One region of the Paenibacillus sp. FSL H3-0321 genome, then DNA from elsewhere that is predicted to be linked to it. Evidence: predicted binding sites of a transcription regulator. Region 1 holds the regulator's gene; the other holds the start of a gene.
The links. Region 1 encodes CtsR, which represses protease genes until heat stress. Its sites were predicted from a motif close to ATGGTCAATAAAGGTCAAACA; they were not measured.
Positions count from the first base shown of each region.

Region 2: a site for CtsR is predicted at 9,273-9,293, ahead of clpP (ATP-dependent Clp endopeptidase proteolytic subunit ClpP). Genes of this name have one in related genera too.

Region 1 is NZ_JBBODH010000001.1:3,444,002-3,459,079, reverse strand. Features, by position in the region: rRNA gene MHI45_RS15360 (23S ribosomal RNA) at 1-1,725, shown strand, start outside; rRNA gene rrf (5S ribosomal RNA) at 1,804-1,920, shown strand; gene MHI45_RS15350 (GNAT family N-acetyltransferase) at 2,342-3,514, shown strand; gene MHI45_RS15345 (CtsR family transcriptional regulator) at 3,860-4,321, shown strand; gene MHI45_RS15340 (UvrB/UvrC motif-containing protein) at 4,348-4,872, shown strand; gene MHI45_RS15335 (protein arginine kinase) at 4,901-5,965, shown strand; gene clpC (ATP-dependent protease ATP-binding subunit ClpC) at 6,002-8,470, shown strand; gene radA (DNA repair protein RadA) at 8,698-10,065, shown strand; gene disA (DNA integrity scanning diadenylate cyclase DisA) at 10,079-11,155, shown strand; gene pssA (CDP-diacylglycerol--serine O-phosphatidyltransferase) at 11,219-11,956, shown strand; gene MHI45_RS15310 (hypothetical protein) at 12,093-12,488, opposite strand; gene MHI45_RS15305 (PIN/TRAM domain-containing protein) at 12,701-13,789, shown strand; gene ispD (2-C-methyl-D-erythritol 4-phosphate cytidylyltransferase) at 13,883-14,575, shown strand; gene ispF (2-C-methyl-D-erythritol 2,4-cyclodiphosphate synthase) at 14,578-15,066, shown strand.
Region 2 is NZ_JBBODH010000001.1:4,366,092-4,381,169, reverse strand. Features, by position in the region: gene rnr (ribonuclease R) at 1-614, opposite strand, end outside; gene secG (preprotein translocase subunit SecG) at 859-1,092, opposite strand; gene MHI45_RS19575 (hypothetical protein) at 1,241-1,504, opposite strand; gene eno (phosphopyruvate hydratase) at 1,630-2,916, opposite strand; gene gpmI (2,3-bisphosphoglycerate-independent phosphoglycerate mutase) at 2,975-4,519, opposite strand; gene tpiA (triose-phosphate isomerase) at 4,519-5,274, opposite strand; gene MHI45_RS19555 (phosphoglycerate kinase) at 5,308-6,489, opposite strand; gene gap (type I glyceraldehyde-3-phosphate dehydrogenase) at 6,600-7,610, opposite strand; gene MHI45_RS19545 (sugar-binding transcriptional regulator) at 7,727-8,779, opposite strand; tRNA gene MHI45_RS19540 (tRNA-Arg) at 9,112-9,186, shown strand; gene clpP (ATP-dependent Clp endopeptidase proteolytic subunit ClpP) at 9,379-9,975, shown strand; gene MHI45_RS19530 (GDSL-type esterase/lipase family protein) at 10,076-10,714, opposite strand; gene MHI45_RS19525 (PdaC/SigV domain-containing protein) at 10,836-11,936, opposite strand; gene MHI45_RS19520 (SIMPL domain-containing protein) at 12,173-12,931, opposite strand; gene MHI45_RS19515 (GNAT family N-acetyltransferase) at 13,058-13,582, opposite strand; gene MHI45_RS19510 (HPr family phosphocarrier protein) at 13,730-13,999, opposite strand; gene whiA (DNA-binding protein WhiA) at 14,097-15,026, opposite strand; gene MHI45_RS19500 (gluconeogenesis factor YvcK family protein) at 15,069-15,078, opposite strand, start outside.

The sequences.
Region 1 (15,078 bases):
AAGCTATGGCTAGATGCTTTGCATCTGGGGTAGGGGAGCGTTGTATGCAGGTTGAAGGTGTACCGTAAGGAGCGCTGGACAGCATACAAGTGAGAATGCCGGTATGAGTAACGAAAAGATCAGTGAGAATCTGATCCGCCGAAAGCCCAAGGTTTCCTGAGGAAGGCTCGTCCGCTCAGGGTAAGTCGGGACCTAAGGCGAGGCCGAAAGGCGTAGTCGAAGGACAACAGTTTGAAATTACTGTACCACCGTAATCCGCTATGAGCGATGGGGTGACGCAGGAGGGTAGTGACGCGGACTGATGGATGTCCGTCTAAGCAGTGAGGCTGGTGTGTAGGCAAATCCGCACACCATTAAGGCTGGGCTGTGATGGGGAGCGAAAATTATAGTAGCGAAGGTCATGATCTCACACTGCCAAGAAAAGCCTCTAGCCAGGAGAAGGTGCCCGTACCGCAAACCGACACAGGTAGGCGAGAAGAGAATTCTAAGGCGCGCGGAAGAACTCTCGTTAAGGAACTCGGCAAAATGACCCCGTAACTTCGGGAGAAGGGGTGCCTCGGTAGGGTGAATAGCCCGAGGGGGCCGCAGTGAAAAGGCCCAAGCGACTGTTTAGCAAAAACACAGGTCTGTGCGAAGCCGCAAGGCGAAGTATACGGGCTGACGCCTGCCCGGTGCTGGAAGGTTAAGGGGAGCGGTTAGGAGCAATCCGAAGCTGTGAACCGAAGCCCCAGTAAACGGCGGCCGTAACTATAACGGTCCTAAGGTAGCGAAATTCCTTGTCAGGTAAATTCTGACCCGCACGAATGGCGTAACGACTTGGGCGCTGTCTCAACGAGAGATCCGGTGAAATTTTAATACCTGTGAAGATGCAGGTTACCCGCGACAAGACGGAAAGACCCCATGGAGCTTTACTGCAGCTTGATATTGAATTTGGGTACGATCTGTACAGGATAGGTGGGAGCCGTAGAGGCAGGAGCGCAAGCTTCTGCGGAGGCGCCGTTGGGATACCACCCTGATCGTATCTAGGTTCTAACCTGGTACCCTAATCGGGTACGGGGACCGTGTCAGGCGGGCAGTTTGACTGGGGCGGTCGCCTCCTAAAGAGTAACGGAGGCGTTCAAAGGTTCCCTCAGAATGGTTGGAAATCATTCGAAGAGTGCAAAGGCATAAGGGAGCTTGACTGCGAGACCAACAAGTCGAGCAGGGACGAAAGTCGGACTTAGTGATCCGGTGGTACCGCATGGAAGGGCCATCGCTCAACGGATAAAAGCTACCCTGGGGATAACAGGCTTATCTCCCCCAAGAGTCCACATCGACGGGGAGGTTTGGCACCTCGATGTCGGCTCATCGCATCCTGGGGCTGAAGTAGGTCCCAAGGGTTGGGCTGTTCGCCCATTAAAGCGGTACGCGAGCTGGGTTCAGAACGTCGTGAGACAGTTCGGTCCCTATCTGTCGTGGGCGCAGGAAATTTGAGAGGAGCTGTCCTTAGTACGAGAGGACCGGGATGGACGTACCGCTGGTGCATCAGTTGTTCCGCCAGGAGCATGGCTGAGTAGCTACGTACGGACGGGATAAGCGCTGAAAGCATCTAAGCGTGAAGCCCCCCTCAAGATGAGATTTCCCAATTAGTAAGACCCCTTGAAGACGACGAGGTAGATAGGTTGGAGGTGGAAGTGCAGCAATGCATGGAGCTGACCAATACTAATCGGTCGAGGGCTTATCCAACTAGTTAAGACGCAGATTTGTTTCGGATTCAGTTTTCAGGAATTAAGGTTCCTGAAGCATTTACGCTGTAAATGCCTGTTTGGTGGCGATAGCGGAGGGGTTCCACGCGTACCCATCCCGAACACGACCGTTAAGCCCTCCAGCGCCGATGGTACTTGGACCGAAGGGTCCTGGGAGAGTAGGACGCCGCCAAGCACACAAAGCCATTGTTGATTCATTGACAGTGGCTTTTTTGTGTTTGTGCAGGGCTGTGGAAATGTTGTGGATAATTTTCAGCAAGCGCAGAAAACTTACACACATGTGGATACAATATTTGATAGGGAACTATCCCTAAATGATGTGGATGAAAGACATATTGTTGGGGATTCGTCAAGAGAAAATCCAAGTAATACACGGGTTTTGTGGATAATATGTGGAATTTGTGGATAGAGACTGTGGAATCGTGGATAACTATTTTTTACCGGAAAGATATTCTTTCCGGTTCTTTGTGCTGCTGTGTATAAGTTGTGGATAACCATTGGATTCTTTATAATCTTTCTTGGCGGATTCGCGTACCTTTTTTGGACTTGATATACTCTTGATAAGCACTATTCTATTTGATAATGAGGTGAAGGTATTGGAGATCAGGCAATTGCAGCTAGAGGATTTTGAGGCAAGCCTTGGCTTGTCCGAGTACGCTTTTCAATTCAAACTTAACGGTGACGACAGAGTAAAATCCAAACGGAAGTTCAAGCCGGAAAGAGTCTGGGGCATCTTTGAGGAAGGGGAGCTAAGTGCAGAGCTGACGCTGCTGCCTCTTCAGGTGTATGTGCAAGGCAAAGCCGTCTCCATGGGTGGGATTGCCGGAGTGGCGACATGGCCGGAGAACCGCAGACAGGGACTTGTGGCCAAGCTTTTGTCCCACACGCTGCAAACAATGAACGAATCAGGTCATACGCTTTCCTTCCTGCATCCCTTCTTGATTCCTTTTTACCGCAGGTTCGGGTGGGAGATCTACTGTGAATATAAGAAGTACACGATACCGGTGGGCAAGTTTCCGCGGAAGGCCGAAATGGAGGGGCGTGTAGAGCGCGATAAAGCAAATATTGAAGTAATGGAGCAGTTATACGGGCGCTTTGCTTCCGGGTATAACGGTACGCTGCTGCGTGATCGTGAATGGTGGGAGAACAGCGTAGTGGATGAGGATACACATCATTGTGTGTTTTATTCTGCAGCGGGTGAACCGGGAGGTTATGTGCTCTATAAAATAGAGAACAAAGAACTGGTTATTGATGAATTCATTTTTATGGACGAAGAAGCCCGCCGGGGATTGTGGACTTTTCTCGCCAACCATGATTCGATGGTCACCGCTGCGAAGTTAAACCTGGTGCCAGCAGATGATATGCTGCCGTTTTTGCTTCCGGATCCCCGTATTCCGCAGGAGAATTATCCTTATTTTATGGCGCGTATTGTTAATGCCAAAGCCTTTGTGGAAGGACTCACCTTTAAGGAACAGAGCGAGCTGCAAAAGCGCATGTTGTATATTGAGGATGAGCATGCCCCGTGGAACGAGGGGCTGTGGGAGTGGAAGGTCAATCAGCAAGGTGAGGCATCTTTAATACAAGTAAAGGATACCGGAGAGCAGGCGGATTTGCGCTGCGGCATTGGAACATTGACGGTGCTGCTGCTTGGATACAAACATCCGGAAGAATTGCATCGCTGTGGGCAATTAAGCGGCAGTCTAGAAGCTGTGGAGTGGCTGAAAGGGATTATGCCGCAGGCACGGACCGCATTATTTGATTTCTTTTAATCGTAAGCAGCTCTTCCGCGCTGAATGAAGCAGGGAGAGCTTTTTATTTTTTCATATAAAAATGCATGTTGATCCAAGGGTTACTCCGAATACAATGGCAGCAATAAGTAAAAAATAAGACTAACCACTTGGAATTCAGTGAGAATATGTTATAATATGAAAAAAGTCAAAGAAAGTCAAAGTCAACGCATCTCGAAAGCAGTCTCTCCTAAGTGTAATGGTCTGAAAGGCAGGACATTGTGTCCGATTCGCCATCAGGTGCTTGGGTTAAGTTCTTAAGAGATCACCGCCGGACGGGTGTACAGCAAGAATTACCCTAACGATTTGAACACTGGAGGATGAGTGATGCGTAATATCTCCGATATTATCGAACAATATCTGAAGAATATTTTGCATGAAAGTCCCGAAGGTACGGTGGAAATTCAGCGTAATGATCTGGCGGACCAGTTCTCCTGTGTACCGTCGCAGATCAATTATGTCATCAGTACGCGCTTTACTTTGGAGAAGGGCTATGTGGTCGAGAGCAAACGTGGAGGCGGAGGTTACATCCGGATTCAGCGCTTTGAGCTTCCTCAGAATGTGGCGCTTTACGCACATCTCAAATCCACGATAGGCAATGATATTGACCAGAATTCCGCCGAAGGGCTGATTTACCAGCTTGAGGAGGCCCTGTTCTTAACCAAGCGTGAAGCGTGTCTCATGCGCGCCGCTGTTTCCCGGGATTGTCTGACGATTAATCTGCCCTACCGGGATGAGATTCGTGCCAAGATTATGAAAGCCATGCTGATTTCTTTGCTTGGTAAATAATACGAATGGTAAGGGGGACACCGCTTATGCTTTGCCAGGAATGCGGCGTCAAACCGGCTACCCTTCATTTCACCAAAATTGTGAGTGGAGAGAAGACGGAATTTCATATTTGTGAAAGCTGTGCGCGGGAGAAGGGGGAGTTAATTCCCGGAACCGCGGGCGGGTTCTCCATTCACAGCCTGCTCTCCGGTTTACTGGATCTGGAAGGCTCCGGCAAGGAGAAATCCGCGGCAACCCAAAATGCACAGGGTCTGAAATGCGAGAATTGCGGCATGACGTATTCCCAGTTCAGCAAACTTGGACGGTTCGGCTGCAGCTCCTGCTATAAATATTTTGACAGCACGCTGGATCCGCTGTTCCGAAGAGTGCACGGCAGCACCGCTCATGTAGGCAAGCTGCCGAAACGTGCAGGGGCACAAATTATGTGCAAACGGCAAATTGATGAACTGAAGTTGGAATTGCAGCAAAGCATTATGCAAGAGGAGTTTGAAACTGCAGCCGAGCTGCGGGATCAGATCCGCCGACTTGAAAAAGAAATGGCACAAGAGTAAAGTCTTTCATATATAGGGGGGATGCGGCATGTCAAGTCTCCGGTTTACCGAACAAGCGCTTAGTGACTGGATGCGCTGCGGTGGCAGCCATTCCGAGATTGTAATCAGCAGCCGTATGCGTATCGCCCGCAATCTGGAGCACCTGCCTTTTCCTTTGCTGGCATCTGCCGAGCAGGCGGAAGAGGCGCTGGAGCAGCTGGCACCCGTGTTTCAGGGAGAAGCTGCAGCGGACTTTGGTACCTTTCAACTGCTGAAGCTGGATGAGCTGGATGAGCTGGATAAAAAAGTGCTGGTGGAGAAACATCTGATCAGTCCAAATCTAGCCAATGATTCACGGGGTGGAGCGGTCATTTTGAACGAGGATGAGTCGGTCAGCATTATGATCAATGAGGAAGACCACCTCCGGATTCAATGTCTGTTTCCCGGCCTGCAGGTTAAAGAGGCTTGGGTAAGGGCAACGGCCATCGACGATATTTTTGAGGCTTCTGTCAATTATGCCTTTGATGATAGAAGAGGGTACTTAACGAGTTGTCCCACCAATGTAGGAACCGGGCTAAGAGCTTCGGTGATGCTGCATTTGCCGGCATTGGTTATGACCCATCAGATCAACCGGATTCTATCCGCTGTAAATCAGGTGGGACTGACCGTAAGAGGGATTTATGGTGAGGGCAGCGAAGCAGTAGGAAACATCTTTCAGATATCCAACCAGATTACACTGGGACAGACCGAAAGTGAGATCATTGAGAATCTTCACAGTGTGGTCACCCAGATTATAGAGCATGAACGGAATGCCCGTGAACGCCTGCTGGTTGATTCCGCACTGCGGATTACCGACCGGATTAAACGCTCTTACGGCATTTTGTCCTATGCGGCAGTGATGGAGCTAAAAGAGTCGGCCCAGCGGTTATCCGATTTGCGGCTTGGAGTCGATTTGGGGATACTGGAAGGGCCTTCGATTTCAGTGCTGAATGAGCTGAATGTCAAGACACAGCCCGGATTTTTGCAAAAGCTGTTCGGCGATGAGCTCACGGCTACTGAACGTGATATGTACCGGGCGAAGCTGCTCCGGGAAACACTGGGATCACAACATTAATTATAGATATTTATTATTCGTGGAGGTGCAGGAGATATGATGTTTGGAAGATTTACGGAACGCGCACAAAAAGTGCTGGCGCTGGCGCAAGAAGAAGCTGTTCGTTTGGGACACAACAACATTGGGACAGAACATATTTTGCTCGGACTGATTCGTGAAGGAGACGGCATAGCCGCGAAAGCTCTAATCGGACTTGGTCTGGGTCTTGAGAAAATTCAGGATGAAGTGGAAACACTGATCGGCAGAGGACAGGAGCAGCCAACAAACATCGCGTATACTCCTCGTGCCAAAAAAGTTATCGAGTTGTCGATGGACGAAGCCCGTAAGCTGGGGCACACTTACGTCGGCACTGAGCATATTCTGCTCGGGCTTATCCGTGAAGGCGAGGGTGTAGCTGCCCGTGTACTCAACAACCTGGGGATCAGCCTTAACAAGGCCCGCCAGCAAGTGCTGCAGCTGCTCGGCAGCAGCGAAGCTACTTCCAGCCACAGCGGTGCGCCTGCTAATGTCAGCACACCAACGCTGGATGGTCTGGCCCGTGACCTTACCGCCTATGCCAAGGATGGCAACCTGGATCCCGTTATCGGCCGCAGTAAGGAAATTGAACGTGTCATTCAGGTGCTGAGCCGCCGGACGAAGAATAATCCGGTGCTGATCGGTGAGCCTGGGGTTGGTAAAACAGCCATTGCCGAAGGTCTGGCCCAAAAGATCATCAATAATGAAATTCCGGAAACGCTGCGCGACAAACGCGTAATGACTCTGGATATGGGTTCTGTAGTAGCCGGAACTAAATACCGCGGTGAGTTTGAAGACCGCCTTAAGAAGATTATGGATGAGATTCGCCAGGCAGGAAACATCGTGCTCTTCATTGACGAGCTGCACACCTTGATCGGTGCAGGCGGTGCGGAAGGTGCCATTGACGCCTCTAACATCCTGAAGCCGGCTCTGGCCCGTGGAGAGCTGCAATGCATCGGTGCCACTACGCTGGATGAATACCGCAAATATATTGAGAAAGACGCAGCCTTGGAACGCCGCTTCCAGCCAATTACGGTGGATCAGCCATCTCCTGAGGAAGCTGTACAGATTCTTTACGGACTACGTGACCGTTACGAAGCCCATCACCGGGTGAAGATCACGGATGAAGCCATCGTAGAGGCTGTAAAACTGTCCGACCGTTACATTCCTGACCGGTTCCTTCCGGACAAAGCAATTGACCTGATTGATGAAGCCGGCTCCAAGGTAAGATTGAACTCTTATACGATTCCACCAAATCTGAAGGAACTGGAAATGCGTCTGGATGATATCCGCAAGGAGAAGGATTCAGCCGTACAGAGCCAGGAATTCGAGAAGGCTGCCGCACTGCGGGATACGGAGCAAAAGATCCGCGAGGAACTGGACACGACTAAGAACCAGTGGAAAGAGAAGCAAGGCCGCACCGACTCACAGGTTACACCGGAGGATATCGCTCAAGTGGTTGCCAGCTGGACCGGCATACCGGTCAGCAAGCTGAAGGAAGAGGAAACCGACCGTCTGCTTAATATGGAGTCTATCCTGCATGAACGGGTAATCGGCCAGGATGAAGCCGTCAAGGCAGTCAGCCGGGCCCTCCGCCGGGCACGTGCAGGACTTAAGGATCCTAAACGCCCTATGGGTTCCTTCATCTTCCTCGGTCCTACCGGGGTCGGTAAAACCGAGCTGGCACGGGCGCTTGCTGAAGCAATGTTCGGCGATGAGAATGCGGTGGTCCGGATTGATATGTCGGAGTACATGGAGAAACACTCCACTTCCCGACTGGTAGGAGCGCCTCCAGGTTATGTGGGTTATGAAGAAGGCGGACAATTGACCGAGAAGGTACGCCGTAAACCATATTCCGTAGTACTGCTGGACGAAATTGAGAAGGCCCATCCGGAAGTATTCAACATCCTGCTGCAGGTGCTGGAAGACGGCCGTCTGACCGATTCCAAAGGCCGCGTGGTCGATTTCCGCAACACTCTGATCATTCTTACCTCCAATGTAGGAGCGCAGGCGATCAAGAAGAATTCGACGCTGGGCTTCACAGCGGTGCAGGATGCGGGAGCAGACTACACCAATATGAAGGGCAAGGTTATGGATGAGCTGAAGAAGAGCTTCCGTCCCGAGTTCCTGAACCGGATCGATGAGATCATTGTCTTCCACTCCCTGGAAGAAAAGCATATTGCAGAAATTGTTACGCTGATGTCCGATGAGCTGCGCAAGCGGCTGCGTGAGTACGATGTGGACTTTGAGCTGACAGAGGGAGGCAAAGCCTTCCTGGCTAAAGAGGGCTATGATCCAGCCTTCGGCGCACGTCCGCTTCGCCGGGCGATCCAGAAGCATATTGAGGACCGGCTGTCCGAAGAACTGCTGAAGGGCAACATCAAAAAAGGTGATTCCCTCAAGATTGATGAGGTGAACGGTGAGCTTGTCGTAACTACCGTTGAGCCGCCAGCAGCTTCCCTGGAAAAAGAAGTAGAAACTGAGAAATAATATCCATCTGTGAAACATAGCTCCCGCTCCTCCGTATAGAGGGGCGGGGGCTTTTTGTTGCTGTGCAGACCCTTTTGGTGATAATTCACCCGAATTTCAGGAAAGTTAATGGGATACTCCTCAAAAGTAGCTCTGAACTGACCTTTCGTTCAAGGTGCAGAAATGGTAAACTTTGAATAAGAGAAAATTATCCGCAATTTAAGCAGTTCGGACGGTAAGGAGTACACATGGCTAAACCAAAAACTAAATTTTTCTGCACCGAATGCGGCTACGAATCGCCGAAGTGGTTCGGCAAATGCCCGGGCTGCCAGGCATGGAACTCCATGGTTGAGGAGACCGAAAGCGTAGTCAAAACACAAGGAATGAATGCACCTATTTTTCAGAGTAAAGAAAAGGCGCAATCGATCATAAATATAGAAAGTGACAAAGAGCCCCGTATATTGACAGGCATCGGTGAGCTTAACCGGGTTCTCGGCGGAGGTATTGTGCCGGGATCGCTGGTGCTGGTCGGAGGCGACCCCGGCATCGGGAAATCAACCCTGCTGCTGCAGACCTCGCATGCATTGACTACTCAAGGTTTACGCGTACTGTACATCTCGGGAGAAGAATCGGTTCGGCAGACGAAACTCCGTGCCGATCGCCTCGGGGCGTTATCGGCAGAGCTGTATGTACTGTGCGAGACGAATATGGAAAGCATCGAGGAAGCCATTGAACAGATCAAACCTCAGTTCCTCGTCATTGACTCCATCCAGACGGTATTCATGCCGGAAGTGACCAGTGCACCCGGCAGCGTGACACAGGTTCGGGAATGTACGACAAGATTTATGCGAATCGCCAAAATCCGCGGGATCGCAACGGTACTTGTAGGTCATGTCACTAAGGAAGGCGCGATTGCCGGGCCCCGAATGCTGGAGCATATGGTGGATTGCGTGCTCTATTTTGAAGGAGAGCGGCATCATACGTACCGGTTGCTGCGGGCAGTCAAGAACCGCTTCGGTTCAACCAATGAGATCGGTATCTTTGAGATGGGGGAGATCGGGCTTACAGAAGTGGAGAATCCCTCCGAGCTATTCTTGTCCGAACGTCCGCTAGGTGTAGCAGGTTCCGCAGTAGTGGCGAGTATGGAAGGAACCAGACCGGTGCTTGTTGAGCTTCAGGCGCTTGTCGCTGCAACTCATTTCCCTTCCCCCCGCCGGATGTGCACAGGTATGGACCACCAGCGGATGGCGCTAATTATTGCAGTCCTGGAAAAACGGATGGGGATGTTCCTGCAGAACCAGGATGCTTATCTGAACGTTGCCGGTGGGGTAAAGCTGGATGAACCGGCAGTAGATTTGGCTGTAGCTATCAGCATTGCTTCCAGCTTCCGCGATATATCAACCAAGCCTTATGATGTCTTCTTTGGTGAAGTCGGTCTCACCGGTGAGGTCAGGGGGGTCTCACGCGCGGAAATGCGGGTGAAGGAAGCGTCTAAGCTTGGCTTCCGGAGAGTGATTATGCCAGAGAAGAGCATGAAAGGCTGGAAACATCCGCAGGATATCCAGATTATTGGCGTCAGTACCGTAGCAGATGCACTATCGGTCGCGTTAGATTAGGGGGCATAGGAAGATGAAAGAATATAATCAATTAGATAATATGAATGATCTGCTGAGGATGGCGGCACCCGGAACTCCCTTCCGGGAAGGTCTGGAGAATGTGCTGCGTGCAAAGACAGGAGCTTTGATTGTTGTCGGATACAGCCCGGAGGTGATGGAAGTTGTCGATGGGGGATTCTCCATTAACTGCGATTTTTCACCCAATTATTTATATGAATTAGCCAAAATGGACGGAGCCATTATTCTGAGCGAGGATTTGAAACGGATACTGTACGCAAATACGCAGCTCATTCCCGACTCCTCCATCTCCTCCATTGAGACAGGGATCCGCCACCGTACTGCAGAGCGTGTCGCCAAGCAGACGGGCAAGCTGGTAGTATCCATTTCCCAGCGGCGGAACATCATTACCTTGTATCAAGGTTCCATCCGTTATGCGCTTAAGGAGATTGGGGCAATTCTGGCCAAAGCTAACCAGGCCATACAAACCCTGGAGAAGTACAAAGCAGTACTTACCCAGGGCTTAACGAACCTTTCCGCTTCTGAATATGAAGGCATCGTTACCGTGGCCGAAGTAGTCGGGGTGATCCAGCGTGTGGAGATGGTGCTGCGCATTAAAATGGAAATCAAGCGCTATATCAACGAACTCGGCAACGAAGGGCGCTTGATCAGCATGCAGATGGAAGAACTGGTCGGAAATACAGAGGAAGAAGCATGGCTTCTGTACAGAGACTATGCAAGAGAGGAACAGGAGGACAAAATCCGCGAAATTATTGCCGGCCTCAAACGTTCCAGCGACGATGAGCTGATGGATGACAATCATATTGCCCGTCTGCTCGGCTATTCCTCTACAGCAATTGCCTCCGAGGAAGTTGTTACTCCGCGCGGGTACCGGCTGCTTAATAAGATTCCACGCCTGCCGAATGTGATCATCCACAATCTGGTGGAGCGCTTCGAAATGCTGCCGAATCTGATGACCGCGAGCATCGCGGAACTCGATGAGGTGGATGGAATCGGAGAGGTTCGGGCACGAAATATCCAAGACGGACTTAAACGCCTGCAGAAACAAGTTCTTATTGACAGGCAAATGTAAATAACATACAATCACGTAATATTGAAGAAGTTAGGCTCAAAGTAATAAAATAGAGGTGAAGAAATGATACAAAAATCAATTCCGAGTCTTTTTACCATTGGTAACCTGATGCTTGGAATGTTTGGTATCATGATGGCGTTTGACGGCAAGCTTAGCATGGCCGCTATCATGGTGATTATCGCTATGCTGCTTGACGGACTAGATGGCCGTGTAGCGCGGGCGCTGGGCTGCGAGAGTGAATTTGGCAAAGAGCTGGATTCCCTATCCGATGTCGTATCCTTTGGTGTGGCACCTGCGCTAATTATGTATCTTACAAGCCTGCAGGATTTGAGTTCTGCGCTCGGCTGGACTGTAACAGCAATATTCCCGGTATTCGGGGCGCTGCGGTTGGCCCGTTTTAATGTCCGCCCGGGAATCCCCGGATATTTTGTCGGTTTGCCTATTCCTGCTGCAGGTGGCGTGCTCGCCACACTGGCCCTTTTTCATAAAGATGTTTCCGCTCCATTCATGATTGTTGCCACTTTGCTCTTATCTTATCTGATGGTCAGTACAGTCAAATACCCTAACTTCAAGAAGATCGGACTGCCCAAAAAAGCGGTCGTTGGTGCGCCGTTAGTGATTATTGTGGCGGTAGCAGTAGCAGTTGTGTTCCCGGAGCAGATTGCCAAGATGATCTTTGGACTGCTCGCACTGTATGCTTTGTACGGATTTAAGCATAATATTGACCGGCTCACGGCACGTCGCCGTCACCGCCGCAGAAGACGTTCGGAAGACAAGATCTATCACTCCAAGAACGGGTAGCATGCAAGTTATTCCTCTAGATGATAATTCCTTTATATATACCAAAAAGGCTTTGCCCTCCCTGACCTCAGTGGACGGCAAAGCCTTTTTCGGCTGAACGTATGAAGAAAGCATACAAGAGCGTCTGCAGTCATGATTAGGATAGGTTGAACAAACCGAGCGTAGCGCATTTCTGCGATTCCTTCACCACAACCTCGTCCATATTAATGTCAAGCAGATTGCACAGTGCGGACATATAGAACAATTCCCGCCCCAGCTCGGAAGCGACAACTTCACGGCAGTTCTCGCACAGCTGGCCCTCAAGATGAGTTCCTGCGAGTTCCTTGGCTTGTTCAAGTCCCAAAGCGGGCTCGAACACCTGTTTGGTGGCATGCAGCTGAATACAGCCGCATTCGGTAATGGCCTTGACAACGGCACGGTTGACGGATGCGCTGCTCTGCCCGTTCTTGGACATTACATCCAGAAGACTACGGTGACGGAGCAGCAGTTCGGAGACTTGATCCTGAAAGGCCTGTAAACTTGGTGCGCTCATTTTTCATTCACCCCTGGGTTCGTAATTGAGTTCATTATATGCCAGGGCCCCCCTGTTTTCAACGGGAATAGGAGTTCCTGGGAATCTTTACAGAAGCGGTAAGGTAAAAGTATGAGAAAAAATAAGCAACCCCCGATTACCGTCCTGAAAATTGGAACATACTGGTGAGGTATAGATCATTTTAGGATGAATAAAAGGAGGTGCTTAAGGTTATGTGGAAAAAAGTGATGTTGACGCTTGCCGGGTTATGCGGAGCCTGGTCCGGTTTTTCGCTATACCATACGGCAGAAAAAGGGTTCCCTGAGGGAATGGGAAAGCTGGGGGGAAATCTGCCTGTGGAAGGAAGCATTTTATTTACGGTGCTGGGTGCCATTATTTTTTTGTTTGCGGGGACTTTATGCGCGGAGTGGGCAGGTTCAAAGCTGCGTGAGGCGGTGCTGTACTGCTCACGAATTCCGATGAATGAATTGGCCGCAGGTGCCGCAGGACTTACGGGAGGGCTGCTGTTGTCCCTGCTGCTCCATCCGGCCATGGACTGGCTGGGGAAGGCAGGTGAGCTGGTGCAGGTGGCTGCCACGCTAGCTCTGGGTTATATGGGGCTGCGTATTGGTCTGGAGAAGAAAGAGGAGTTGGCCTCGCTTTGGACAACCGGGCGCTGGGGGCAATCGGCTGAACCGGAGGGCCGCGGACTGGAGGAGCATAAAATTCTCGATACCAGCGTCATTATTGACGGGCGGATTGCCGACATCTGCAAAACGGGATTTATCGAAGGGACGATTGTCATCCCTGAGTTTGTTCTGGAAGAGCTTCAGCACATCGCCGATTCTTCCGATCTGCTGAAACGCAACCGTGGTCGGCGCGGTCTAGATATTCTCAATAAGATCCAGAAAGAACTGGATGTGAAGGTGCTGATCTACGAGGGCGATTTCGAAGAGATCTCCGAGGTGGACAGCAAGCTGGTCAAGCTCGCCAAAGTGCTGCGCGGCAAGGTAGTAACCAATGATTTCAATCTCAATAAGGTCTGTGAGCTGCAGGGGGTTTCCGTACTTAATATCAACGATCTGGCAAATGCGGTAAAACCGGTTGTTCTGCCGGGAGAGGAGATTATCGTACAGGTCATTAAAGACGGCAAGGAGCATGGACAAGGGGTAGCCTATCTCGATGATGGAACAATGATTGTCGTTGAAGGCGGACGCGAGTACATCGGCACGACGATGGAGGTTTTAGTTACAAGTGTGCTGCAGACCTCAGCCGGCAGAATGATTTTCGCCAAACCGAAACTGCTGGAAAAAGCGCAATAAGCAAGAAGCCATATCGCAAAATGTCTTTTGGGTTGGAAATGACCGCCAAACACGTTATGATGGGGATATACGTGAAAGACAGGAGCAAAAAGAATGTCGAACAGTGTGGGCGCCGTGATTGTGGCGGCAGGCAGAGGAACACGGATGGGGACCGCCGAGAGCAAGCAATATTTGCTGCTTCAAGGCAAACCCATTATCGTGCATACGCTGGAGGTGTTCCAGCAGCATGAGCTTATCTCTGAAATTGTGCTGGTCACTGGCCAGGAGGACATAGAACGCTGCCGGGAATGGGTAGAGGCCTATAAGCTGGATAAAGTGAAGGCTGTCGTTCCCGGAGGCTCCGAACGCCAACACTCCGTGCATTTGGGGCTAAAGCAGCTGGACACCAACTGGGTCATGGTGCATGACGGTGTACGTCCATTCGTGCAGGAGAGTGAGATTGATGCTTGCTACGAACGGGCCAGAGCGATCGGCGCGTCCGTACTTGCAGTGCCGGTAAAGGATACGATCAAGCAGGTGGACGGTAATGGCAAGGTGCTGTCTACGCCGGATCGGCGAAGTCTGTGGGCGATTCAGACCCCGCAGACTTTTCGTCTGTCTGATTTGCTTGCGGCGTATGCCGCGGCGGAGCAGGAAGGATTTATTGGCACCGATGACTCCAGTCTGGCCGAGCGCAGCGGGATTCCGGTATCTGTGGTGGAGGGAAGCTACAGGAACATAAAGATTACAACGCCGGAAGACCTGGATTTTGCCGAATTTACAGAAAGAAACAGGGGAGAGGGTTAAGCATGATAGCTGTAGGACAAGGTTTTGATGTACACCAGCTGGTAGAGGGAAGACCGTGTATTATTGGCGGAGTCACCATCCCTTATGAAAAAGGGCTGCTGGGGCACTCCGATGCGGATGTGCTGCTGCACGCGGTAAGTGATGCTATTCTGGGGGCGCTTGGGCTCGGCGATATCGGCAGGCATTTTCCCGACACCGATCCGGCCTTCAAGGATGCGGACAGCCTGAAGCTGCTGGAGCAGGTATGGAGTCTTGCCCGCGAGCGTGGCTATAAGCTCGGCAATATCGACTCAACCATTATTGCCCAGAAGCCAAAGATGGCTCCGTACATCCCGCAGATGACCGAGATCATTGCCCGCGCGCTGGGAGCGGAAACCTCGAAGGTAAATGTAAAAGCGACCACTACCGAACAGCTCGGTTTTGCCGGACGCGGAGAAGGAATTGCGGCACAATCTATTGTCTGCCTGCTCCAAGATGTGATATCATCTTGAGATGGCTGCAAG
Region 2 (15,078 bases), 920 kb from region 1:
TCGTCCTTATGTCCCAGAATTTCAATGATTTCCCCTTCAGCCGCAGTGCGGCCTTCCGGGTAATTTACAATGCGGACCACAACCTTCTCACCGTCAACCGCTCCCTTAAAGGACTGCTTCGGAATAAAGATATCGCGGTTAATCCGCTTGTCATCCGGCAGCACAAAACCATAGGTCTCCAGGCTTTGGAATACCCCAACAGTCTGGAGCACACCTCTTTTCACGATCCGCACCACTTCGCCTTCCATCCGCCCGCCGGACGGGCTCTTCGAAGTGATCCGCACCAGTACGATATCCCCGTTCATCGCACCCTTTAAATCGTTGGCGTGTACATACACGTCGGGATGATCACGGTCGTCCGGGATTAGAAAAGCAAACCCCTTCGCATGTGCCTGCAGCCGTCCGCGCAATAAATCCATGCGTTCCGGCACGCCATAACGGGCATTCCGGGTCAGCACGACTCTCCCGTCCTGTTCAAGCTCCAGCAGCAAATCCTCGAACGCTTTAAACGACGCGCTATCCTGCAACTCGAAGTGGCTTACCAATTCGTCATAAGTGAGCGGTTTATAAGCGGTCTCCCGCATAAAATCAAGCAATATTTCCTGTGTTATCAAGTTAGTCACCTCGGCCCTCCGCAGCCTTCAAGCGCTGCTGGCATATATGTATGTCTTGTCCTGCTTCACCCGAAATCATTCAAGTAAAATTTACCTTTATATACTTCATACCCTAGTATACACGAAATCAATCCAGAGCATCCCTGTAATGATTATCACAAAGTTAACGCAGTCCAAAAAATTGCACCAAAAAAGCCCACGCCCCATTCTATTCAGAACAGTGCGAAGGCTTATTGTAGACGTCCTAATCAACTACAATGGCAACAACGATCGCCATAATGAAGAATCCAGCTGCCAGTGCAACCGTTACACGCTGCAGTACAAGCTCCATACCGCGTGCTTTAGTTTTACCGAAAAGATGCTCAGCACCGCCGGAGATGGCACCGGAGAGACCTGCGCTTTTCCCTTTTTGCAGAAGAACGACCGCAATCAGACCGACGGAAAAAATCAGGAGAACTACTTTCAAAAAGATATCCATTCACTTCCACCTCCTACGTCCAAGCATCACTATCTATGCTAAATTAGGTTTTACGTTTCATAAACAGCATTTTTATTTTATCATAGCTACCGTATGAATACAACCTTCTGACTACGAATCTAGTTTGGAGATACCGAGTGTCAATCTCCTATGCCTGTCTCCTGAAAAACGTAAGAGTCAGCAATAACAGCGCGGAAATCACAATGATAGGAACACACATAAAGGCATAGGCAATCCCTTCCCAGCGCCCAATCACCGAAAAACTGAGCACGAGCAAGATTGCACCGCCAACCAAGCCGACAATCCCCGGATAAAACGTGAGCCCGGAATGCAGTCCCCGGATTCGTGTAAAAACTAAGCTTATGATTACAATCAGTATTCCAATCGCAATCCCTGCCACAATAGCATTCATTCAATCCACTCCTTCCAATTATCTACATTTATAGAATACCTATTCAGAGCGGCAGATGCAATTTCAAATAAAAAAGAGCCTGCCGGAAACCGGCAGACTCTTTGAAAAGCCTGACTCAAAAATAATTATCTTTTGAGGTTGTAGAAGGATTTCAGGCCGTTGTATTGAGCCAATTCACCCAGTTCATCTTCGATACGAAGCAATTGGTTGTATTTAGCGATACGGTCTGTACGGGAAGGAGCACCTGTTTTGATTTGGCCGGCATTGGTTGCCACAGCGATATCAGCGATGGTGCTGTCTTCGGATTCACCGGAACGGTGAGAGATAACTGCAGTGTAACCTGCACGTTTAGCCATTTCGATAGCATCGAAAGTTTCAGTCAAAGTACCGATTTGGTTAACTTTGATCAGAATGGAGTTACCGATACCTTCTTCGATACCTTTAGCCAGACGCTCAGTGTTGGTTACGAACAAGTCATCGCCAACGAGTTGGATTTTGTTGCCCAATTTCTCGGACAGCAATTTCCAGCCTTCCCAGTCATCTTCGGAGCAGCCATCTTCGATGGTGATGATTGGGTATTTATCAGCCCAAGAAGCGAGCAGGTCAACAAATTCAGCTGGTGTGAAGGATTTGCCTTCGCCTTCCAGGTGGTATTTGCCATCTTTGAAGAACTCAGTGGAAGCAACGTCCATACCAAGGAATACGTCAACGCCTGGTTTGTAGCCAGCTTTTTCGATAGCTTCCATGATGGAGGACAATGCATCTTCGTTGGAAGTGAAGTTAGGAGCAAATCCGCCTTCGTCGCCAACTGCAGTGTTCAGGCCTTTAGCTTTCAGTACCGATTTCAGAGCGTGGAAGATTTCAGCGCCTGTACGCAGTGCTTCTTTGAAGCTAGGTGCGCCAACTGGCAGAACCATGAACTCTTGAACGTCTACGTTGTTGTCGGCATGTGCGCCGCCGTTAACGATGTTCATCATTGGTACTGGAAGCTGTTTAGCGTTGAATCCGCCCAGGTATACATACAAAGGTACATCCAGAGCTGCTGCAGCAGCGCGGGCTACGGCCATGGATACAGCCAGAATTGCGTTAGCGCCGAGTTTGCCTTTGTTGTGAGTACCGTCCAAAGTGATCATCAATTTGTCGATGCCCAGTTGGTCAAGAGCGTCCATACCGATTACTTCAGGAGCGATGATTTCATTTACGTTCTCAACAGCTTTCAGAACGCCTTTGCCCAGGTAACGGTTTTTGTCTTCGTCACGAAGCTCTACAGCTTCATGAGCGCCAGTGGAAGCGCCGGAAGGAACGATAGCGCGGCCTTTAGCGCCGGATTCCAGATAAACATCAACCTCTACAGTAGGGTTACCGCGGGAGTCGAGGACTTCGCGAGCGTACACATCAGAAATAATAGTCATGTAAGTTAATCTCCTTTTATCATGGGTTTTGGTAGTGATGGTGAAGCTTAAATCCTGCTTATTTACGGCTGGCGATCATGGATTGTCCGGTCATTTCCGCTGGTTGCGGAAGTCCCATCAGATCCAGAATCGTCGGTGCCACATCAGCAAGGATACCGGATTCGCGCAGTACAACATTTTCAATAGTTACGATGAAAGGAACCGGGTTGGTAGTATGAGCCGTGAACGGACGTCCGTTCTCGTCAAATACCATATCCGCATTGCCGTGGTCGGCAATGATGATTGCCACGCCGCCTTTGGCTACAACGGCATCCACAACTTTACCCACACATTCATCCGTCACTTCAACAGCCTTGATTGTTGGCTCCAGCATGCCGGAGTGTCCAACCATATCAGGATTCGCGAAGTTAAGGATAATAGCATCTTGTCTATCCGCTTCGATTTCCGCTACGCAGGCCGCCGCCACTTCGTATGCGCTCATCTCAGGCTGAAGATCATAAGTTGCTACTTTAGGAGAGTTGATCAGGATGCGGGTTTCCCCAGGAAGCTCTTCATCGCGTCCGCCGCTGAAGAAGAAGGTTACATGCGGGTACTTTTCAGTTTCCGCAATACGCAATTGCTTCTTGTTCTGCTGTACCAGCACTTCACCCAAGGTATTATCCAGGTTCTTCGGTGAGTAGGCCACGAAGCCCTGCACCGTTTCGCTGAATGTAGTCAGACATACGAAGTGCAGGCCTTGCGGGAACAAAGGACCCCGGTCAAAACCACGGAAATCCGAGTTGGTAAAGACTTGGGACAGCTGAATCGCGCGGTCAGGGCGGAAGTTCAGGAACACAACGGAATCGCCGCTTTCCACTACCGCAACCGGCTTGTCGTTGCTGTCTACGATAACACTAGGCTCAACGAATTCATCATACACGGAATTCTGATAGGAGGCTGTGATCGCCTGCAGGGCATCGGTATATTTCGGACCTTCGCCATATACCATAGCACGATAGGCTTTCTCTACACGCTCCCAGCGTTTGTCACGGTCCATTGCGAAGTAACGCCCGGATACCGTAGCAATCTTACCTACGCCAACCTCTTCAATCTTGGCTACGAGATCCTGAACGAACTTTTGTCCGCTGTCAGGAGGTACATCGCGGCCGTCCATGAATGCGTGAATATACACTTCGTGCATATCTTCTTTCTTGGCCAGATCAAGCATGGCAAACAGGTGGCTGATATGACTGTGTACGCCTCCGTCGGAGACCAGCGCATACAGATGAAGCTTTTTGCCGGTTGATTTGGCGTTTCTTACAGCAGCAACCAGCGTTTCGTTATCAAAGAATTCTCCGTCACGGATAGACTTGTCAATCCGGGTCAAATCCTGATATACGATACGTCCGGCACCGATGTTAAGGTGTCCTACTTCCGAGTTACCCATTTGTCCTTCCGGCAGACCTACAGCTTCGCCGCAAGCGGTCAGTGTGGTATTCGGATATTGTTTCAGGTAACGGTCATAGTTAGGCTTGTTGGCTTGAGCAACAGCGTTGCCTTCAGTCGTATTGCGCAAACCGAAACCGTCCATGATGATTAACGCTACAGGTTTTGGTGCTGACATTACTTCGCCCCCTCAACGAGTGAAACAAAGGAAGCTGGCTGCAGGCTGGCACCGCCGACAAGAGCGCCGTCGATGTCGCTTTGACTCATGTACTCCGTTACATTCTCAGGCTTCACACTGCCGCCGTATTGAATACGCACAGCTTCAGCAGTTGCTTCATCATACAGACCTTTTACAAGGGTACGGATATAAGCAATAACTTCGTTGGCATCCTGGGAAGTGGAGGATTTGCCTGTGCCAATGGCCCAGATAGGCTCATAGGCGATAACCACCTGAGCAGCCTGTTCGGCACTGAGACCGGCAAATGCAGCTTCGGTTTGAACTTTACACACATCTTTTGTCTGATTAGCTTCGCGCTCTTCAAGCTTTTCGCCTACACAAACAATTGGAGTGATGCCGTGACGGAATGCCGCATGCATCTTTTTGTTCACGATTTCGTCCGTTTCGCCAAAATAAGCGCGACGTTCGGAGTGCCCGATGATAACATACTCAATGCCAAGGTCCTTCAGCATTACACCGCTGATTTCACCTGTGTAAGCTCCGTTATCTTCGAAGTGCAGGTTTTGTGCACCGATCTTGATGCTTGTGCCTTTTACTGCTGCTACCAGTGCTGGCAGGTTAGTAAATGGAGCGCAAACAACAGTCTCTACGCCTGCTACTTCTGCTTGGCCTTTGACTTCAGCGATGAAGCCTTCTGCTTCCGGAACGGTTTTGAACATCTTCCAGTTCCCGGCGATAATAGGTGTTCTACTCATAGTAATGGATTGCCTCCTTCTACCGTCTACGTCTTACTTGTCGTTCAGTGCTTCTACGCCAGGAAGTGCCTTGCCTTCCATGAACTCGAGTGATGCGCCGCCGCCAGTGGAGATATGATCCATTTGGTCAGCCAGGTGGAATTTCTCTGCTGCAGCTGCGGAATCACCGCCACCGATTACAGTGTAACCTTCGGTTGTCGCACAAGCCTGCGCTACAGCCTTTGTACCTTCAGCAAAGATGTCGATTTCGAACACACCCATAGGTCCGTTCCATACAACCAGCTTGGAGTTTTTGATGATATCGGCATAAATTTCACGAGTTTTAGGACCGATGTCCAGACCTTCCCATTCAGCAGGAATGTCAGTTGTATCAACAATTTTGGTGTTGGCGTCTGCGCCGAACTTATCGGCTACAACTACGTCAACCGGAAGTACGAAATTTTTGCCCAGTGCTTTAGCCTTCTCGATAAATCCAAGAGCGACATCAAGTTTGTCGTTGTCTACCAAGGAATTTCCGATTTCGAAGCCTTGAGCTTTAGTGAATGTATAAGAAAGGCCGCCGCCGATCAGTACATTGTCAGCCAAAGTCAGCAGGTTGTCGATAACGTCGATCTTGTCTTTAACCTTGGAACCGCCGATGATGGCAGTGAAAGGACGCTCAGGGTTCGAAAGAGCTTTGCCCAGAACAGACAATTCTTTCTCCATCAGAAGACCGGATACAGCCGGCAGGAAGTGAGCGATGCCTTCAGTCGAAGCATGTGCACGGTGAGCTGCGCCGAATGCGTCGTTGACGAACAGGTCAGCCAGTTCCGCGAACTGCTTAGCCAGTTCAGGATCGTTCTTTTCTTCACCCGGATAGAAACGGACATTCTCAAGCACAAGTACATCACCGTTGTTCAGTTCAGCAATTTGTGCTTTAACAGCATCGCCGATCGCTTCATCAGCTTTGGCAACTGGTTTGCCGAGCAGCTCGGACAGACGTACAGCAGCACCGGTAAGGCGCATGGAATCAACGAATTGACCCTTAGGACGGCCCATATGGCTGGCCAGAATGACCTTTGCACCGTTCTCGATCAGGTATTTAATCGTTGGAAGTGTTTCGCGGATACGTGTATCATCAGTGATTTTACCGTCTTCCACTGGCACATTGAAATCGACGCGTACAAATACGCGTTTGCCTGCTACTTCTACATCACGGACGCTCTTTTTGTTCATGATTAGTTTCCTCCACACCCATATTGGTTCACTCACGAATCCATTTAGAAAGAGCGGAAACAAGGAACTTCTGTTTCCGCTCTATAGATGCTGCTTATATAAAAACGATCTTATTGAGCAAGTTTAGCGAAGTGTTCCAAAGTGCGAACGAGTTGTGCAGTGTAAGACATTTCATTGTCGTACCAAGCAACAGTTTTAACCAGTTGTTTGTCGCCAACAGTCAGGACTTTAGTTTGTGTTGCATCGAACAGGGAACCGAAAGTCATGCCTTTGATGTCGGAAGATACGATTTCATCTTCAGTGTAGCCGTAAGTTTCTGGATCGGAAGCTTCTTTCATTGCTGCGTTCAGCTCTTCAACAGTAACGCTCTTGTTAAGAACAGTAACCAGCTCAGTCAGGGAACCTGTAGCTACAGGCACACGTTGAGCAGCTCCGTCAAGTTTGCCCTTCAGATCTGGAATAACCAGGCCGATGGCTTTAGCAGCACCGGTAGTGTTAGGGATGATGTTCTCAGCAGCAGCACGGGCGCGTCTGAAGTCGCCTTTAGCGTGTGGAGCATCAAGAGTGTTCTGGTCACCAGTGTAAGCGTGGATAGTTGTCATCAAGCCTTCAATGATACCGAACTTGTCGTTCAGCACTTTTGCCATTGGAGCCAGGCAGTTAGTTGTGCAAGATGCGCCGGAGATAACTGTTTCAGTACCATCCAGAATGTCATGGTTAACGTTGTAAACGACAGTTTTCATGTCGCCTGTAGCTGGAGCGGAAATAACTACTTTCTTAGCTCCGCCTTTCAAGTGTTTCTCAGCTGCTTCTTTAGTTGTGAAGAAACCTGTGCATTCCAGCACGATGTCAACACCGAGGTCGCCCCAAGGAAGTTCTTCAGGGTTGCGGTTAGCCAGAACCTTAACTTCTTTGCCGTTTACTTTGAAGAATCCGTCGTGCACTTCAACTTCACCCTGGAATTTACCTTGAGTTGTATCATATTTAAGCAAATGAGCAAGCATCTTAGCGTCAGTCAAGTCATTGATTGCTACCACTTCGATACCTTCTACATTTTGAATACGGCGGAATGCAAGGCGTCCAATACGTCCAAAACCGTTAATACCAACTTTTACACTCATTGAATAGTTCCTCCTAGATTTCGTTTTATTTATTCAAGACAGGCCGTTAAGCTTGTCAAGACAACAATGTTAAGTATAATGCAAAATAACTGCGAATGCTCTCCAGAAACTGGATGCTATAGGATCTGCTGTATTTGTGTGTCGATTTCTTTGCCGATTTCGACAGCCGCTGCCTCGTCTATGACGAGTATGTCCTCTTGCCCAAACCGCAGCATCGCATGGATGGCCTTCGCCTTGCGTTTGCCTCCGGCGATTCCGATGACAACTTCCGTCCGGATAATATCCTCCAGTCGCAGTCCCATCGTCAGCATGGTATGGACTACCTGGCCGTCTTCATTGAAATAGTAGCCGAACGATTCGGCAACCGCGCCTTCTTCCTGTATTTCCGAGACCGTAGCCTCATCAAGCTTACGGCGGTGGGTCATTTCAATGGCATCGCCAATTCCATGAACAATAATACGCGATCTGCGGATGATTTGCACGATTTCTCCAATATTGGAGTCCAGCGCCAGCGATTGATAAGCATCTCCGCTGAGCAGATCGGGCACATGCAGCAGCCGATAATTGGCTCCAAGCCGTTTGGCCATCGTCGAAGCAATGGTATTGGCCTGAATCTCCATACTTTCCCCAAGTCCTCCGCGCGCCGGAACAATCCAGGCGTTCTTATAGGAATGGGATAACGGCGGTGTCAGCTGATCGGCCATTTCGGCCAGTGTCGAGCCGCCGGTGACAGCAATCGTATCGCCTGCACGGAGCACACCCAGCAACGCTTTGGCGCCTGCCCGGCCCAGCTCACGTTTGGTAAACAGCGATGTCTCACAATCGCCAGGCACTACTATGACTTTACTAAGACCGTACGTTGAGCGAATCTTCTCTTCCAGATCATCCAGGCCGAACAAGCTCTTGGCGATCGGCTCCAGCAGGTCAAGCAGTCTGCGCCCGGCATCGCTGATGCGCATGCCGACACTCTCGATCTCAATGAGCCCTTGCGATTTCAGAAGATCCGTCTCGGCGCGCAGTACCCGCTCAGTCATATCAAGCGAAGCGGCGAGCGTCCTGCGTCCGATAATATCGGACAGCATGATCTGATGTAGAATCGTGTACCGTCTCTTAAGGGTTTCCATGAGATCAGGCAGAAGCTGCTTTTGGATTTCTAATAAATTACGCATGCTTTCACTCCTGCAACTTCGTCTTTCTCTATTCCCTTGTTCGTGGTCTCAAAATGTCCCGGGTTAACTTTTTAAGTCCCACCCATATTCTACCCAAATATTACGCGGAGTGCAAGTCTTCCGAGAGTATAATTCTCAACCTCTTTTCATCTTATACATCTGCCAAGCCATGTAAGGGGCGGAAAGTCTTGTGCTGGCCGCACAAACGCCCAAACTGTATACTTCCGGCCGGGCTGAAAATGAGGCCACAGAGATCCGGGAAAAGATATTTTCCAAACAACAGGATGAATCCATTGCATTTGCATAATAAGTGTATTATAATAATTTCTGTTGCGCCCGTGGTCCAATGGATATGACGTAGGCCTCCGAAGCCTGAGATCCAAGTTCGATTCTTGGCGGGCGCGCCATTATTTTCTTATTTGTCTATAATTTAGCAGCACCCATACTATTGATTAACCAAAGAGCCAGGTGATGGCTCTTTTTTTTGCAACTAAGTTTGACTTTCTTTGACTTTTTGTTTGAATTTGTTTATCATGTGGTTAATACGGTAACAGTAAAAATGAACACATTCGAAGAACCAATTCAAGGAGGTTTTCCACGTGAGTTATATTCCTATGGTAGTAGAACAGAGCAACCGCGGTGAGCGCGCTTATGACATCTATTCCCGCCTGCTGAAGGACCGCATCATTTTCCTTGGAACGGAGGTTAATGACGTGGTAGCCAATTCCATCATCGCGCAAATGCTGTTTCTGGCTGCCGAGGATCCGGAGAAGGATATTCACCTGTATGTAAACAGCCCTGGTGGCTCCATTACAGCGGGTATGGCTATATTTGATACAATGCAGTACATCAAACCGGATGTATCGACGATTTGCGTAGGTATGGCCGCTTCGATGGGAGCTTTCCTGCTGAACGCCGGTGCCAAAGGCAAACGTTTTGCACTCCCTAACAGCGAAATTATGATTCACCAGCCTCTGGGTGGTGCTCAAGGTCAGGCAACGGACATCGAAATCCGCGCCCGCCGCATCCTCAAGCTGCGCGACAAGCTGAACCGCATTCTATCCGAGCGCACAGGACAGCCGCTGGAACGGATCGAAAAGGATACCGACCGCGACTATTTCATGAGTGCAGCTGATGCAGCTGAATATGGTATTGTCGATAAAGTTATCGAGAAGACGCTGCCTGCCGGCGTTTAATACAAGCAACAACAAAGAGGCTGGTTGGGACCACAAAGTGATCCCCGCCAGCCTCTTTTGCTGTTTTATAGTTCAGGTACATTATTCTATTGATGAAGAATTACCCCAGACGCCCATACCCCAACGTGTCCAGCTTCCCGGCGATAACACGGTAACCTCTTCCGTTAGGATGCAAATGATCAATTGACAGCAGCCCCCGCTCGTTGCCGGCAAACTCATTATATATAGAGGCGAACCGGCATACCGGGCTGCTATATCCCGCAGCATAGCGGTTAAACTGCCGCACCCAATCCGTCGCTTCTGTCAACTGGGGATAGGGGTTATACAGTCCTACTATTCTGATAATATAGGGTCTCCGCATGCCCGCCTTCAACTGCGAAAGCGTGCCCATAATGTCATTCAAATTACGCTTGCATTCCCGGAGCGCTTTTTGCAGTACCGGAGCCAGATCGCCCGGCCGCCCGCCCGCCGCTTTGGCCGCCTTGATCAAATCGTTGCCGCCAATGGACATCGTAATCAATTCGGCCTCGCTGATGGCAAGCCGATAGTTGTAATCCCCCTTCAGCCTCTGCTCCAATCCATCTGTGGTCAAACCGTTGACTCCCAAATTGGATAATTCGATCGGCACCCGCAGCCGCACCTCGGCCATCCGGCGGTAGACCGGAACAAACCCATTGCCCGGCAGAGCTCCAAATCCTGTCGTTAACGAATCGCCAATCGCCGTATACTGAATACTCATCGTTACTTTCCCTCCCCGCTCCTAAGCTGGTTTCTCCTTTAGCTTATGAACGGTTAGGTGATCCGGTAACGGAGAAATGTCCGTATCCGGCATTGGCGGATTCGCAGCCCGGTCACTGTATTTACTTCAATGCGGCAAATGGACCGCTTCCGCTGGGGAGCAGCTCCTTGAACGTGAAAGTAAACTCAGGAAATCCGGCAGCATATGCAGTGTATTCATACAACTGGAAGAAAAGGACCGCCTTGCCGTCTTTCAAATAGAAATCCTTCTCCGTATTCAGGCCGGTAAAGCCGCCAAGATACCCGCCATTTGCTTTCAGCAGCTTCGCCAGCTTTGCATTAAGCTCTTTTTTATAGTTGGGGTTGGCACCGAATAAATCTCCAAGCAATAGCTGCTTTCCGTCCTTGAGCGAGAAGGTAAAGGCATTGCGGAAGGTCATTCCATGAGCGCCGCCGGTATACCCATACTGGCTGGTCACAAGGCTGAGCACCCCGTCCTGATTGTACGTAACCACGTATCCTCCTTCGTATTCATAGGGGCGGTCATCTTTGGCTCTATTGGCAATTTCCTTCTCAGCCCCTTCCGCATACTTGAGGAACGTCTGCTTAAGGGTATTATTAATCGCTGCCTGCGCCTTGGCATTGTCCAAACCGCTGATTTGCGGGTAATCCAGCTTAATCGGCGCGTCCTTGTAGTCCTTGCTGTAAGTTTCAGTCGTTACCGTAATTGGATTTTGTGTTTTCTTCATCACATTTAACCGTCCGGAGGCAGCATTCCAATCCCCCTTATAGCCCAAATAATCGCTGAGCAGATCAAAGGGCACATACAGACGGTTATTTATAATCTTGCCTTCAAACTCTCCCAGGAAATAATTATTGACCGAGATGGAGGTGCCGTAATCGGAGACCATCAGCTTGGTTCGTGTAATTCCGTTTCCGACCGTATAAGTTTTCTCCGTTTTATCATACGTCAACGGCATACCCAGAGTATCACGCATAAAAGCAACCGGCACCCATACTTTCCCTGCGCTTACGATCCCGGTATGCTGTGAAATCGTTCCGTTTGTTTTTAATACAACCAGTGATGAATTGACCTTAGCCTGTGTCTTGGCCGCTGCGGCCTGGCTCGTCTCTGCAGGCAGAAGAGCTCCGCCCAGCAGCAATCCTGCTGCCATTAATCCTGCGCCCCATTTAAGGGCCTGTTCTTTCGACATATACTTCATACTTTTTTCCCCTTCCACTGGTACGATGATTGACTCTTCCCATTATAGAATAAACAGCAACCGTGGTTGTTACAACGCTCCTTACAGTTTCTTAAAGTTTCCCTGCAAATATTACGAGTCTTATTACATTACTTTAAACAAATTGAGAGATTTCACACCTGCTTCTATACTTCAAAAGCAAAAAGAGACGTTGCCTCCGCCATCACAGCGGAAGCAACGCCTCACCCGTTGCTTACTTATTTCAGCTCATACATTACACTAAGCTGGGTGGATACTTTAACCTCTCCCGCTTCAACCGAAGTGCCTGCAGCCATATCAGCCGATGCTTTGGACATTTGAGCGCTCTCCATATAGACAACCGGGTTATTACCATCATCGTTCTGGATAACCGTTACGACCTGGCCCAGACTGCGTTTGGCCACTTTGGCAATCGCGGCTGCCTTCACATCTGCATTAGCCATTGCTTTCTCAATAACCTGTGCTTCGAATGCAGAAGGATCCTCGATGGCAAACCGTGCACTTCCGATGCTATTCGCTCCCGCGGTAGAAGCGGCATCCAGCAGTTCCCCGACCTTAGTCAGATCACGGTAGGAGACTTGCAACGTGTGCTGGGCGTTATAACCCTTAACCTGTTGACCGTCTTTTTCAGTGTAGGCGTAATTAGGCTGCACATAAAATTGGGTACTCTGAATGTCCTTATCCGCGATACCCCAGGTTTTTTTCAGCAGGTTGGTCAGCTTAGTGATTTTGGCTCCATTGGACTTCTGTGCTTCTTCAGCTGTTGCAGCAGAGGTGCTGACGCCGATTGACAGATATACGATATCCGGCTTGATCGAAAGCTCGCCTTTACCTACAACACTAACGACATTTCTCTGCACGTCCTCAGCAGCGTAAGCCTTTTCAGGAGCCTGAAGCACTCCACTTAACGCCGTACCCCCTACCAATAAACTTCCCGCCAGCAATACGGTACCGACTGTTTTACCCCATTTCTTCATCCTTGCCATCCCCTTTCATTCTTCAAAAATTGTTGGTACCCTCTAGACGGAACTGCTTGGCAAAAGTTGCATATCCCCCAACGCTTCTGAAGAAAAAATTTGCAGAGGCTACATTCTGCCTGCATTTCACGTCTCAATCCAAAACCTCCGGATCACGTTGCCGTCCTCTTCGATGTATGAACTATCCTCCAGCCCGCCGTTTCTGCGGATCGTCCGTTCGGAAGCAATATTGCTGTCATCGCAAACGACAAGCGCTTTGGTAATCCCAAGCCCGCCCGCCTTCAGCAAGGCCTGTCTCAGAAGCTCGGTTGCCAATCCCTTGCGCCGCTCAGAGTGAAGTATCCCATATCCAATATGTCCCCCGCTCTGAAGCAGTTTCTCAGTCAGGCGATGCCTTATATTTACTGCACCCACCACTTTGGAATCGGCATTCACCAACCAGTATGTAGAACTAGGTACCCAGCCTTCTTTAAGATTTACGCCATCCGCGTTATCCTGCAAATACCGGACCATAGCCGCGAAGTCGGTAGGATCAATGCCAATTACCCAAGGAACGAACATCTCTCCGCCTGCCAGCCATTCCTCGTAAAATGCCAAGTACTGCGGCGCCAGCTCTACTGTTGGCTCTGCTAAAGTCACCTGATTGTGCATGCTCATTCTCCTTGTAGTTTCATCAAATTCAAATTTCCTAAACAAGGTAATAAAAAAAGCCCGCAAAGGGGCTTTTTAAACTGGCTGTCTCCCGGAGAGGGAGAGCAGCAACGTTTCTGGTGTACGAATAAGTAAGACCTTGCAAAATTATTGGTTCTCAAGCTCTTCCTTGCTTACAAGACTAGTCAAAGCGGTTACAGCTTGATCCGCATCGGCGCCATCCGCGCTAATATAAATCTCCGTGCCGGAACTGATCGCCAGGCTCATAATGCCCATGATGCTTTTGGCGTTAACCTTTTTATCGTCTTTTTCCACGAAAATCTCCGACGAAAACTTGTTAGCTTCTTGCACGAACAATGCTGCCGGCCGAGCGTGGAGCCCCGTCTTCAACCGTACAACTACCGGGTGCTTTGTCATGAAACGCTTACCCCCTATTTGAGATCTGCCCAAAAATTTCACATTAATTTTATAATATTATATCATTATAACCTCATCCACACTAGAAAAAAAATAATCAGCTTCCCCGAACCTTATCAGCCAGCTCGTCAATTTTGCGCAAACGGTGGTTTACACCGGATTTGCTGACCGTTCCCTTCAGCATCTCGCCCACTTCCTTGAGGTTGATGTCCGGGTGTGCCAAACGGATTTCAGCGACCTCGCGCAGCTTATCCGGCAAGCTTTCCAGTCCCACTTCACGCTGCAGCAGCTTGATGTTCTCAATTTGCCGCACCGCAGCGCTAATCGTTTTGTTCAAATTCGCCGTTTCACAGTTGACGATCCGGTTCACGGAGTTGCGCATATCGCGCATAATCCGCACATCCTCAAATTTAAACAACGCTTGATGCGCTCCAATCAGACTGAGAAACTCAATGATTTTCTCGCCTTCCTTGATATATAGGATAAAGCCTTTCTTGCGCTCTATGCAGCGGGCGTTCAGGTGAAATTCCCCAGCCAGATCCACCAGCGCTTTGCAGTGCTCCTCATACATGGAGGCGATTTCCAGATGGTAGGAAGAACCCTCCGGGTTGTTGACCGATCCCCCCGCCATAAATGCACCACGCAGATATGCGCGCTTACAGCAGTTTTTACCGACGATTTCCTTGTCGATCCCATCGGTAAAGATGAAACCTTCGGAAACAATCCGCAAATCCTTCAGGATCTCCTGAACACGGTTTGGGATTCTTACGATATAAACGTTATTCTTCTTCAAACGCATTTTTTTACGCACGAGCAGCTCGATATGGACCTGGTAATATTTCTTAAGCAAAGAATATACCCGCCTTGCAATCGCGGCGTTTTCCGTCGAAATGTCGAGAACTACCTTTTTGCTCGAAAGCTGCACCGAACCATTCATTCGGATCAGCGCTGACATTTCCGCTTTCTCGCAGCAAGGCTGGCTCTCCACCATCGTCAGCTCTTTTTTTGTAAGGGCCGCAAAAGACAAGGGGCTCACCTCTTTCATGTTCATCCAAAAATCAAACCAGAACTATCTGGAT